Regions from separate parts of the Streptomyces sp. NPDC059866 genome, predicted to be linked through region 3. Evidence: riboswitches for the same ligand, from Rfam matches in the RefSeq annotation. Region 3 holds a riboswitch; each other region holds the start of a gene.
What was found. Region 3 has a riboswitch for cyclic di-AMP ahead of ACFV7R_RS18185 (M23 family metallopeptidase). Riboswitches for the same ligand answer to the same signal wherever they lie in the genome.
Positions count from the first base shown of each region.

Region 1: it holds a riboswitch for cyclic di-AMP, as region 3 does, so the genes downstream of both, ACFV7R_RS10990 (transglycosylase family protein) here and ACFV7R_RS18185 (M23 family metallopeptidase) in region 3, are expected to answer to the same signal.
Region 2: it holds a riboswitch for cyclic di-AMP, as region 3 does, so the genes downstream of both, ACFV7R_RS23475 (transglycosylase SLT domain-containing protein) here and ACFV7R_RS18185 (M23 family metallopeptidase) in region 3, are expected to answer to the same signal.

Region 1 covers NZ_JBHWJT010000006.1:107,945-111,212, forward strand. Annotated here, with positions in the region: gene eno (phosphopyruvate hydratase) at 1-531, opposite strand, end outside; gene ACFV7R_RS10990 (transglycosylase family protein) at 868-1,563, opposite strand; cyclic di-AMP (ydaO/yuaA leader) riboswitch at 1,568-1,736, opposite strand; gene ACFV7R_RS10995 (transglycosylase family protein) at 1,919-2,908, opposite strand; gene ACFV7R_RS11000 (cytochrome P450) at 3,105-3,268, opposite strand, start outside.
Region 2 covers NZ_JBHWJT010000015.1:75,821-79,088, reverse strand. Annotated here, with positions in the region: gene ACFV7R_RS23485 (outer membrane lipoprotein carrier protein LolA) at 1-45, opposite strand, end outside; gene ACFV7R_RS23480 (polyprenyl synthetase family protein) at 330-1,340, opposite strand; cyclic di-AMP (ydaO/yuaA leader) riboswitch at 2,016-2,186, shown strand; gene ACFV7R_RS23475 (transglycosylase SLT domain-containing protein) at 2,192-2,686, shown strand; gene ACFV7R_RS23470 (HAD family hydrolase) at 2,698-3,268, opposite strand, start outside.
Region 3 covers NZ_JBHWJT010000010.1:263,484-266,751, forward strand. Annotated here, with positions in the region: gene ACFV7R_RS18180 (PP2C family protein-serine/threonine phosphatase) at 1-966, shown strand, start outside; cyclic di-AMP (ydaO/yuaA leader) riboswitch at 1,159-1,316, shown strand; gene ACFV7R_RS18185 (M23 family metallopeptidase) at 1,328-2,374, shown strand; gene ACFV7R_RS18190 (PrsW family intramembrane metalloprotease) at 2,498-3,268, opposite strand, start outside.

The DNA of each region.
Region 1 (3,268 bases), on a different contig from region 3:
CTCGGAGAAGGACTCCGCGCCGATCGGGGCGATCATGAACTCCTGGATGTCCACGTTGGAGTCGGCGTGCGAGCCGCCGTTCAGGATGTTCATCATCGGCACCGGCAGCAGGTGCGCGTTCGGGCCGCCCAGGTAGCGGAAGAGCGGCAGGTCGCTGGCCTCGGAGGCGGCGTGCGCGACGGCGAGCGAGACGCCGAGGATGGCGTTGGCGCCGAGGGAGCCCTTGTTGTCGGTGGCGTCCAGGTCGAACATCGCCTGGTCGATCAGGCGCTGCTCGGTGGCGTCGTAGCCGACCAGCTCAGGGCCGATCTGCTCGATGACGGCCAGGACGGCCTTCTCGACGCCCTTGCCCTGGTAGCGGTTGGGGTCGCCGTCGCGGAGCTCGATGGCCTCGAAGGCGCCCGTGGAGGCGCCGGACGGAACGGCGGCACGACCCGTGCTGCCGTCGTCGAGGCCGACCTCGACCTCGACCGTGGGGTTGCCTCGGGAGTCCAGGATTTCCCGGGCTACGACGACGTCGATGGACGGCACGAGCATCTCCTTCGTGGATGTGACGCGGTTTAGCAGGACCGCAGCGGCTCTGCGAGACGAGCCTAACCGGCTCCGTGGGATCGGCCAGCCGGTCGCCCGCCCCGTGGACGGAACCGATCGTAAATTGTTTCCGAATGGAACAAAGACGGTTCCTCAAGAATGAGGGCCCGAGCGAAGAACGAGGGCACGAGCGGTGACACAAAAGCCCCGCCCCGGCGCGTACGGGGGAACACGCGCCGGGGCGGGGGCCCGCGGGGACGGGGGGACCCTCACGGGGGTCTGCGAAGCCCGGATCGCTTCAGGTCAGGTGAAGCTGCCGACCCGGGTGGACCCGGATTACTTCAGGTGCAGCTGCTGACCGGGGTAGATGAGGTCGGCGTCCTCGACGATGTCCTTGTTCAGCTGGAACAGCTTCTCCCAGCCGCCCTCGACATCGTGCTTCTCGGCGATGGTGCTGAGCGTGTCGCCGGTGACGACCTTGTACTCGCCGTCACCCTTCGCGACCTTCTCACCGGTCGGGGCGGTGACGGTCTTCTGCGCCGGGCGCTCCTGCGAACGGGAGGCCGGCTGCTGCTCGGTCGAGCGGGTGGTGGTCTCGGTGCTGCTCTGCGAGGAGCCCTCCGAGGAGGAGTCGCTCGCGCCACCGCCGGTGTACGTGGCGTTCGACAGGCCCGTGCCGCAGTGCGGCCAGGCACCCTTGCCCTGACCCGCGAGCACCTTCTCGGCGATCTGGATCTGCTGCGCCTTGGTGGCCTGGTCGGCCGTGGCGGCGTACTGCGTGCCGCCGTACGCGGCCCAGGTGGAGGCGGAGAACTGCAGACCGCCGTAGTAGCCGTTGCCGGTGTTGATGGACCAGTTGCCGCCCGACTCGCACTGGGCGACGGCGTCCCACTCGGAGGCGGTGGCGGCGGAGGCGCTGCCGGCCGCCATCAGCGGGGCGGCGACGGCGGCGGCGCCGGTGACGCCGACGACGGCTATGGCGCGAGCGGCCTTGGACGGACGACGGTGCTTGCCCTTGCTGGAAAACAGCATGGAGAGATCCCCTCACCGACGCCTGCGAGGTGAGCTGTCGGGTTCGGGCCGGTTGAGTTGCCCGGCCACGCCCCTGTGGGGAGGCGTGACTTCACCCCAAGCCGTACCGGCTCAACTGTCCGGTGCGGCGCTTACCTTGGGTCCCCCGCTCCTGCCTACGGCGCTTGACGCGACGACTGTTCCCGAACGGCCGCTGGCAGGATTCGGCGTTGCGGCAGCCGGGGCTCGCGTTGGCGAGCGGTCATGACCGTAGACACGCGATTGGCGGAATTTCAAAGAGGATCAGGGCCTCTGAGACTCATCCCACACTTTCACCAAACCGGACATTAGGCGCGAAGTGTGACGTGAACTCCCGCTACTTTTCGCCCGGTTCGACCCCGACATCCAGCGTCTGACCGGGGATGATGTGGTTGGGGTCGGCGCCGACGGTCTCCTCGTTGTCCGCATAGAGCACGGGCCACCCCCCTTGGACGCCAAGGGAGTCGGCGATGCCCCAGAGGCTGTCCCCCTCGCGCACGGTGTACGACCCGTCGGCGGCATCGCGGGCGGAGGCGCTGTCGCGCGAGGCGTGACGGCCCGAGGAATCGGCCGTACGAGCGTCGGCGGCGTCCTCGTCGGCGCTGTCGCCGCGATGCCTGCCCGTCCCGGTGTCGATCAGACCGGAATCACCTTCACTCTGCCCAGAGTTGTCCGATTCCGTGCCCTTCGGGGTGACTGTGGGCGAGCTGTCGGATTCCTGAGAGTTGCCCGAGGTGGAGTCGGTGGGCGTCGGGCTCGCGGAACCGTCCGTCGCATTCGATGACGAGTCAGACGACGGGGACGGCGCGGTGGATTCAGGCGAAGATCCTGCCGAATCAGACGAACCGGACGAGCTGGAGGAACCGGACAAGCCGAGCGAGTTACGCAGGCTCTCGGAAGTGTCCGACGAGGTGTCACCGGCCACACCCGTGTCCACATCGGCCGACCCCTTGTCGGCGTTGAGACCGGAGGTGAGCCCGCAGGTGCCCCACGCGCCCACGCCCTGGTCCGCGAGCACCTTCTCGGCGACGGCTATCTGCTGCGAACGACTGGCCTGGTCGGCGCTGGCCGCGTACGCGAGGCCGCCGTACCGCTCCCAGTCCTCCTGGGACAACTGCAGCCCTCCGTAGTACCCGTCGCCCGCGTTGGCGCTCCAGGAGCCGCCGCTCTCGCACTCCGCCACCCGGTCCCACGTCGTGCCGCTGGCCGCGCTCGCGCCGGTGGCGCCGAGGAGTGGGATGGCGATGGCGGACCCGGTCACGCCGGCCGCGACCACGAGGGCCGGAACCTGGCGGGGGCGACGGTGACGACCGTTCCCGGAGAGCATGCGGGGACCTTTCACGAGACAGCAGTGACCGGCGCGGCGACTGGTGTTCGACGTCGCGCTGATGGGTGAACGTATCGGCAGTCGATCACTTGTCACAAGTTAATGCCGCGCAGATCACGTGAAGATCACAGAGTTGAGGTCGTGTCACGTTTTCGGTGCCGGAGTGGAGGGTTCCGGTCGAATCCGGGGAGTTGCCTTACGAAATGGGCGTGAACTCCACGGGCAGCGTGCGCAGTCCGCGCATGATGAGGCCGCCGCGCCAGCGCAACTCGCTCGGGTCCACGGCCAGTCGGAGGTCCGGGAGGCGGGTGAGGAGGGTCGCGAGCGCGGTCTGCCCCTCCAGACGGGCGAGCGGGGCGC
Region 2 (3,268 bases), on a different contig from region 3:
GGCCTGCGCCGCGGTCGTGCTGTCGTCGGATTCGTACGGTGCCATGTGTGCCTTACCTCCGTCGTAGGCGGCGGCTGTCCGTCACTTCGCGTCCTCGCACTCGTCCACCCTGAGCCGCCATTCTCACCCGAATCGGTGAGGAGTGGTGTGTTCCGTGGTCTCCATCTGACCAAACCGGATGCGAAGAAGCGTCAGACCGCGGGCTCAACTCCGCGTACTGCTGCGGTATGACACAAGCAGGCGGCGCCTCCGCCGACCCGTAGGGGTCGTAGGGAGGCGCCGCCTCGATGCCGGGTCCCGGGGATGTCCCCCGGGGGGGGGGGCGTGTCCTAACCCGCGCGGTGCACCACCGCGTCGCACAGTTCGATGAGCGCCGCCTTGGCCTCGCACTCCCGCAGCGGTGCAAGCGCCGACCGCGCCTCCTCCGCGTACCGCACGGTGTCCCGTCGCGCCTGCTCCAGCGCGGGGTGCGCGCGCAGCGCGGCCAGCGCCTGCGCATGCCGGGCGTCGTCCGTCAGGTCGGAGTCCAGCAGCTCGCACAGGGCGATGTCCTCGGCCGTCCCCAGTCGGGCCGCGCGCTCGCGCAGCCGCAGCACGGGCAGGGTCGCGATGCCCTCCCGCAGATCCGTCCCCGGCGTCTTCCCGGACTCGTGGGAGTCGGACGCGATGTCCAGCACGTCGTCGGCGAGCTGGAAGGCGACGCCCAGCCGTTCGCCGTACTGCGTCAGGACGTTCACGAGCGACTCGTCGGCGCCCGACATCATCGCGCCGAAGCGGCACGAGACCGCCACCAGCGACCCCGTCTTGCCGGCCAGTACGTCCAGGTAGTGCTCGACCGGGTCGCGCCCGTCCGACGGCCCGGCCGTCTCCAGGATCTGACCGGTGACGAGCCGTTCGAACGCCTCCGCCTGTACCCGCACCGCCTCCGGCCCGAGGTCTGCCAGGATGTGCGAGGCACGGGCGAAGAGGAAGTCGCCGGTGAGGACCGCGACCGAGTTGCCCCAGCGGGCGTTCGCGCTCGGTACCCCGCGCCGTACCTCCGCCTCGTCCATCACGTCGTCGTGGTACAGCGTCGCGAGGTGGGTCAGCTCCACGACCACGGCCGAGGGCACGACCCCGGGCGCGTACGGGTCACCGAACTGCGCGGCGAGCATCACCAGCAGCGGGCGGAACCGCTTGCCTCCGGCCCGCACCAGGTGCTGCGCGGCCTCCGTGATGAACGGGACCTCGCTCTTGGTTGCTTCGAGCAACCCTTCCTCGACAGCCGCCAATCCGGCCTGGACATCGGCTTCCAGAGCCTGGTCCCGCACGCTCAGCCCGAACGGCCCGACGACGGTCACGAGGGGTCTCCTGTCTGCTGGTGTCTACCGGCGGTTACGCGGTTTGTCGATACGTCGCTGCTTCACTCAAGTCAGCGTATCCGGTCACGTTTCGATCACCGAGGGCGCCCGGGGTTACAGGCCGGGCTGTATCGGATCACGAGCGGTATGTTTTCGATCAGTTGATACGAGCAGTTATTTACCGACTTAATACGAATGAGTGAGCTTTGTCCCGTATTGTCCCAGCTGCTCCGCCTCACCTCCGACCATTCGGGTGACCTCGACGCACATCCGTACACTCCTGCACCCCTCCCCGTGAGGTGACTCTGACCTCCAATGGGGTGATTTGCACAGAAGGCGGAGAGACTCCCTTCCGCCGCACTTGGGAGAAGCGCACCCCATGCACAGCTGATTGATGGGCACTTGAGCCTATTGCCCGATTTGACACTCTTGCGCCCCGCGCGTGACGTGACTCACCTTCACCTGCCGACAGGTTTCAACAGTCGGCGACCATCCGGCTTTTCCCGCTTGCAAGTTGAGCCTTGGCACACGCAAAGGCTCAAGCTGACAAAACACCCCAGACAAAGATCAAACAGCATGTTGCATGAACCAGCCACTTGTTTCCGACATGTGCTCTCGCATACGTTCCGGGCCAGTCGGGCGGACGCCGAATCCTGCCGCCGCCCGGTACCACCGATGACGAGACCACTCACGCACGGCAGGAGCGGGGGACCCAGGTAAGTCGCCGGGCCGGACGTCGTACGACGCACCGGAACGGCTTGGGGTGAAGTTGCGCTCGCAAGGGCGCGGCCGGGCACCTCCCAGCCCGAACCCGACAGCTCACCTCGCAGGCGAAGGAGAGGAACAGCCCCATGCCTGCAAACGGTCAGCTCCGCACCCGCACCCCCCGCATAGCCCGCATGGCCCGCAAGCTCACGGTCGCCGGCACCGGCGCGGCCGTGCTCGCCCTGCCGCTCATCGGTGCGAGCACCGCATCGGCCGCCACCCCCACCGCGGTGACCGCGAAGACCGCCACCACGGCGTACTCCGACAACCTCGACGGCTGGATCCGCGAGTCGCTCGCCATCATGGCGAAGCACGGAATCCCGGGCTCCTACAACGGCATCTACCGCAACGTCATGCGCGAGTCGTCCGGCAACCCGGCCGCCATCAACAACTGGGACTCCAACGCGGCCAAGGGCACCCCGTCCAAGGGCCTGCTCCAGGTCATCGACCCGACCTTCGCCGCGTACCACGTGCCCGGCACGGCCTACGACCCGTTCGACCCGGTCGCCAACATCACCGCCGCCTGCAACTACGCAGCCGACCGCTACGGCTCGATCGACAACGTCTTCGGCGCCTACTGAGCCCTTCGCGCCTACTGAACCTTCGTACCCACCGAGGGCCTGCGCCCGCCGAGCCGCTGCGGGCGCCGGTCCTCGGTGAGGAGCCGTTCGAGGACGACGGCGACGCCGTCGTCCTCGTTCGAGAGAGTGATCTCGTCGGACACCGCCTTCAGTTCGGGGTGCGCGTTGGCCATGGCGACGCCGTGGGCGGCCCAGTCGAACATCGGGATGTCGTTGGGCATGTCCCCGAAGGCGATGGTGTCCTCGGGGCGCAGCCCCAGATGCCGGGCCGCCAGCGCCAGCCCCGTCGCCTTGGTGATGCCGGACGGCTGAAGCTCGACCGTCCCGGGCCCCGACATGGTGACCGTCGCGAGCGAACCCACCACCGAGCGGGCCACCGACGCCAACTCGTCGTCGGAGAGGGTGGGATGGCGCAGCAGCACCTTGCTGATGGGCTCGCACCACAGGTCGTCACGCCGGCCGACCCGCACCGCCGGCAACGTCGGGTGCGGCATCCGATACCCCGGTTCGATGAGCGTCAGGCCGTCGACGCCGTCCTGGTCGACGGCCGCGTACACCGTGCCCACCTCCGCCTCGATCTTG
Region 3 (3,268 bases):
CCGCTGCTGTCCCGGCGGGTCACGATCCTCACCGGCATCGCGTCCGTCGCCGTCGTGCTCGGGCTGCACATCCGGTACGGCACGGTGTCGCGCGTCGACGCGCTCACCGAGCTCGTCACCGTGGCGACGGTCGCCGTGCTGGCCGTGCTCATCAATGTGCTGGTACGCCGCAGCCACGCCCGGCTCGACTCGGCGTGGAAGATCGCCGAGGCGGCCCAACGCGCGGTGCTGCCCGAACCCCTCGGGCGGATCGGCGGCTTCGACATCGCGGCACGCTACGAGGCGGCCCAGGCGGACGCCTTCATCGGCGGCGACCTGTACGCGGTGCAGGACAGCCCGCACGGTGTACGGCTCGTCGTGGGCGACGTACGGGGCAAGGGGATGGGCGCGGTGGGGACCGTCGCCGTGGTCATCGGGGCGTTCCGGGAGGCCGCCGAGCAGGAGGCGACGCTTCAGGGGGTCGCCGAGCGGCTGGAGCGGGCGCTGACGCGCGAGGCCGCGCGGCGCGACGGCGTCGAGGCCACCGAGGGGTTCGCCACCGCCGTACTCGCCGAGCTGCCGCCCGGTGACGGGGTCGTACGGATCCTCAACCGCGGTCATCCGCCGCCGCTGCTGCTGTGTGCCGACGGCACCGTACGTCCGCTGCCCGCCCGCGAACCCGCGCTGCCGCTCGGCATGGGCGATCTGGGCGCCTGGCCGGCCCGTGTGGAGGAGTCCCGTTTTCCGGACGGGGCGATGCTGTTGCTGCACACCGACGGCCTGTCCGAGGCCCGCGACGCGCACGGCAGGTTCTACGACCCCGCGGCGCGGCTGGCGGGCCGCACCTTCCGCGGACCGGGCGAACTGCTCAGCACCCTGGCCGAAGAAGTGCGCCGGCACTCCGGGGGCGGGATGACCGACGACATGGCTCTGCTCGCCGTACGACGACCGTCACCAGACGTGACCGGACGAACGCCCTCCGCATAACAACTGACACACAGTCAGAAACTGTGACACCCCTGAGTCGCGGTCAACTCGCCCGATTTTCGCCATTCATGACCCTGTACGTCCGGCCGGAAATCGTTAAAGATCAAGTGGAACCGCTTGGAATTCATGCCCCGCTTCTATTAACGTCCGATAACGCAGCGCGGTCGTCCCAGCCGTCACAAGAGTCGGCTCCGTGCGCACGCGCCGAATCCTGCAAGGGAACCGGGGAACCACCAACTTGGGGTGAATCGCGGGTAGGTCGCCGTGGCAACACGGCTGATTTACGCGCGTAGGAGACCTTCCTGCTCCGAACCCGTCAGCTAACCCGGTAGGCGAGAAGGAAGGAAAGGAGTACGCCTACGTGGCGTCCAACCGGCCTGCCCCAGAAGCCCCCTTCGTGCCGGCCCAGCGCTCCGGCGACACCGTCGTCTACGGCGGGCAGCGCACCGACGAGGGTCCCTGGGAGGAGTGGAACCCCACCGCGGAGTCCCTCCGCCCCGTACGCGGCCGGCATCGCGTCTCCAAGCAGCGCGGCGGTGGACTCGCCCGCAGCTCCACGGTTCTCGGCGTCGGCGTCATAGCCGCGGTCGGCGCGGGCGGCATGGCCAGCGCGCAGACCGGCAAGCCGCCGGTGTCGATCTCGATGCCCGACCTGCCGTCCGTGGGCGGGCTCATCTCCGACGACTCCGACGACTCCGACACCTCCGGCGAGACCGCCACCGCTCCGCTCAGCAGCCTCGGCATGACCACCGCGGACACCGCCCAGGGCACCACCGACGCCGGTGAGGCGCTGCGCACCCGCATCATCGCCCAGGCCGAGCAGCAGCAGGACCAGGTCGACACCAAGGCCGCCACCGCTGCCAAGGTCGCCGCCGAGAAGGCCGCCGCCGAAGCCGCCGCCAAGGCCGAGCAGGAGGCCGAGGCCAAGGCCGCCGCCGAGAAGGCGAAGGCCGAGGAGGAGGCCCGCCAGAAGGCCGAGGCCGAGCGCCTCGCCCAGCTGGCCAAGCAGTACGCGCTGCCCACCTCCTCGTACACCATCACCTCGAGCTTCGGTCAGGCCGGTGCCCTGTGGTCCTCCGGCTACCACACCGGCCTCGACTTCGCCGCGCCGACGGGCACGCCGCTCAAGGCCGTGCACAGCGGCACGATCACCGAGGCCGGCTGGAACGGGTCGTACGGCTACAAGACCGTCCTCACCCTCGATGACGGCACCGAGGTCTGGTACGCCCACCAGTCCTCCATCAACGTCAGCGTCGGCCAGAAGGTCACCACGGGCGAGGTCATCGGGCGCGTGGGCGCCACGGGCAACGTCACCGGGGCTCACCTGCACCTGGAGGTGCACCCCGACGGCGCGGGCAGCGGCATCGACCCGCTGGCCTGGCTGCAGAGCAAGGGCCTCAACCCCTGACATCCGCTCCTTTCGAACCCCGGCGGTCCTGACGGCACCCCCCCGACGTCAGGGCTGCCGGTTCGCGGTGTGTGCGGAACGGCTGTTGCCGGGACCTCACGGCGCCGATCGCCCGGCGCGCCCCTACGACTGGTACGGGTTGTACGCGGGATGCCGTTGGTACGGGGGATACGGCTGGTATGCGGGATACGGCGCCGCCATCGGCCAGGGCGGCACAGCCACCGGTACCGGCGGAGCCGTCACCCGCGCCGCATACTCCAGCGCCGGCCGCGCCACCTCCCGTCGGCTCCACAGCTCCCGCAGCAGTTCGCCTTCCCGTAGGACGAAGTCCGCGCCGGCCCGGCCCCGGCGCCCGCGATGCCGTAGGAACGCCAGCGAGGTCGCGTACGCCTCGTACTGCGCCACCGCCCGCGCGGCCGGCTTCCCCAGGTGGTGCCCGGCGTACTCCCTGGCCAGCCGGCGCGCCCGCATCGAGCCCAGCGCGAACGGTATGGCCGGTGTCAGCCAGCCGGCGGCGACATAGGCCGGGAGTTCCTCGCGCACGGTCCGCAGCTCCCGCTGCCGGGTCCAGATCACCAGCCAGGTCAGCAGCCCGAACGCGGGCACCATGAACCCGCCGTACACCGCGAAGAACCCGAAGTTGCCGAAGGTCGCCGAGCCGTTCCAGAGCGCGTGCATGCCCATCGCGAGCAGCAGCCCGGACAGCGGCATCAGTACGCGCCGCAGATGCTGGCGCTGCCCGGAGAGCGCCGCGATGCCGAAGCCGATGCCCGTGAGGACGGTGAAGAGGGGGTGCGCGAACGGGGACATGATGACGCGGACGAAGAAGGTCGCCGCCGTGACGGAGGCGATGCCGCTGCCGCCGGTGAGCTGGTCGGTGCCGAAGGCGGTGCC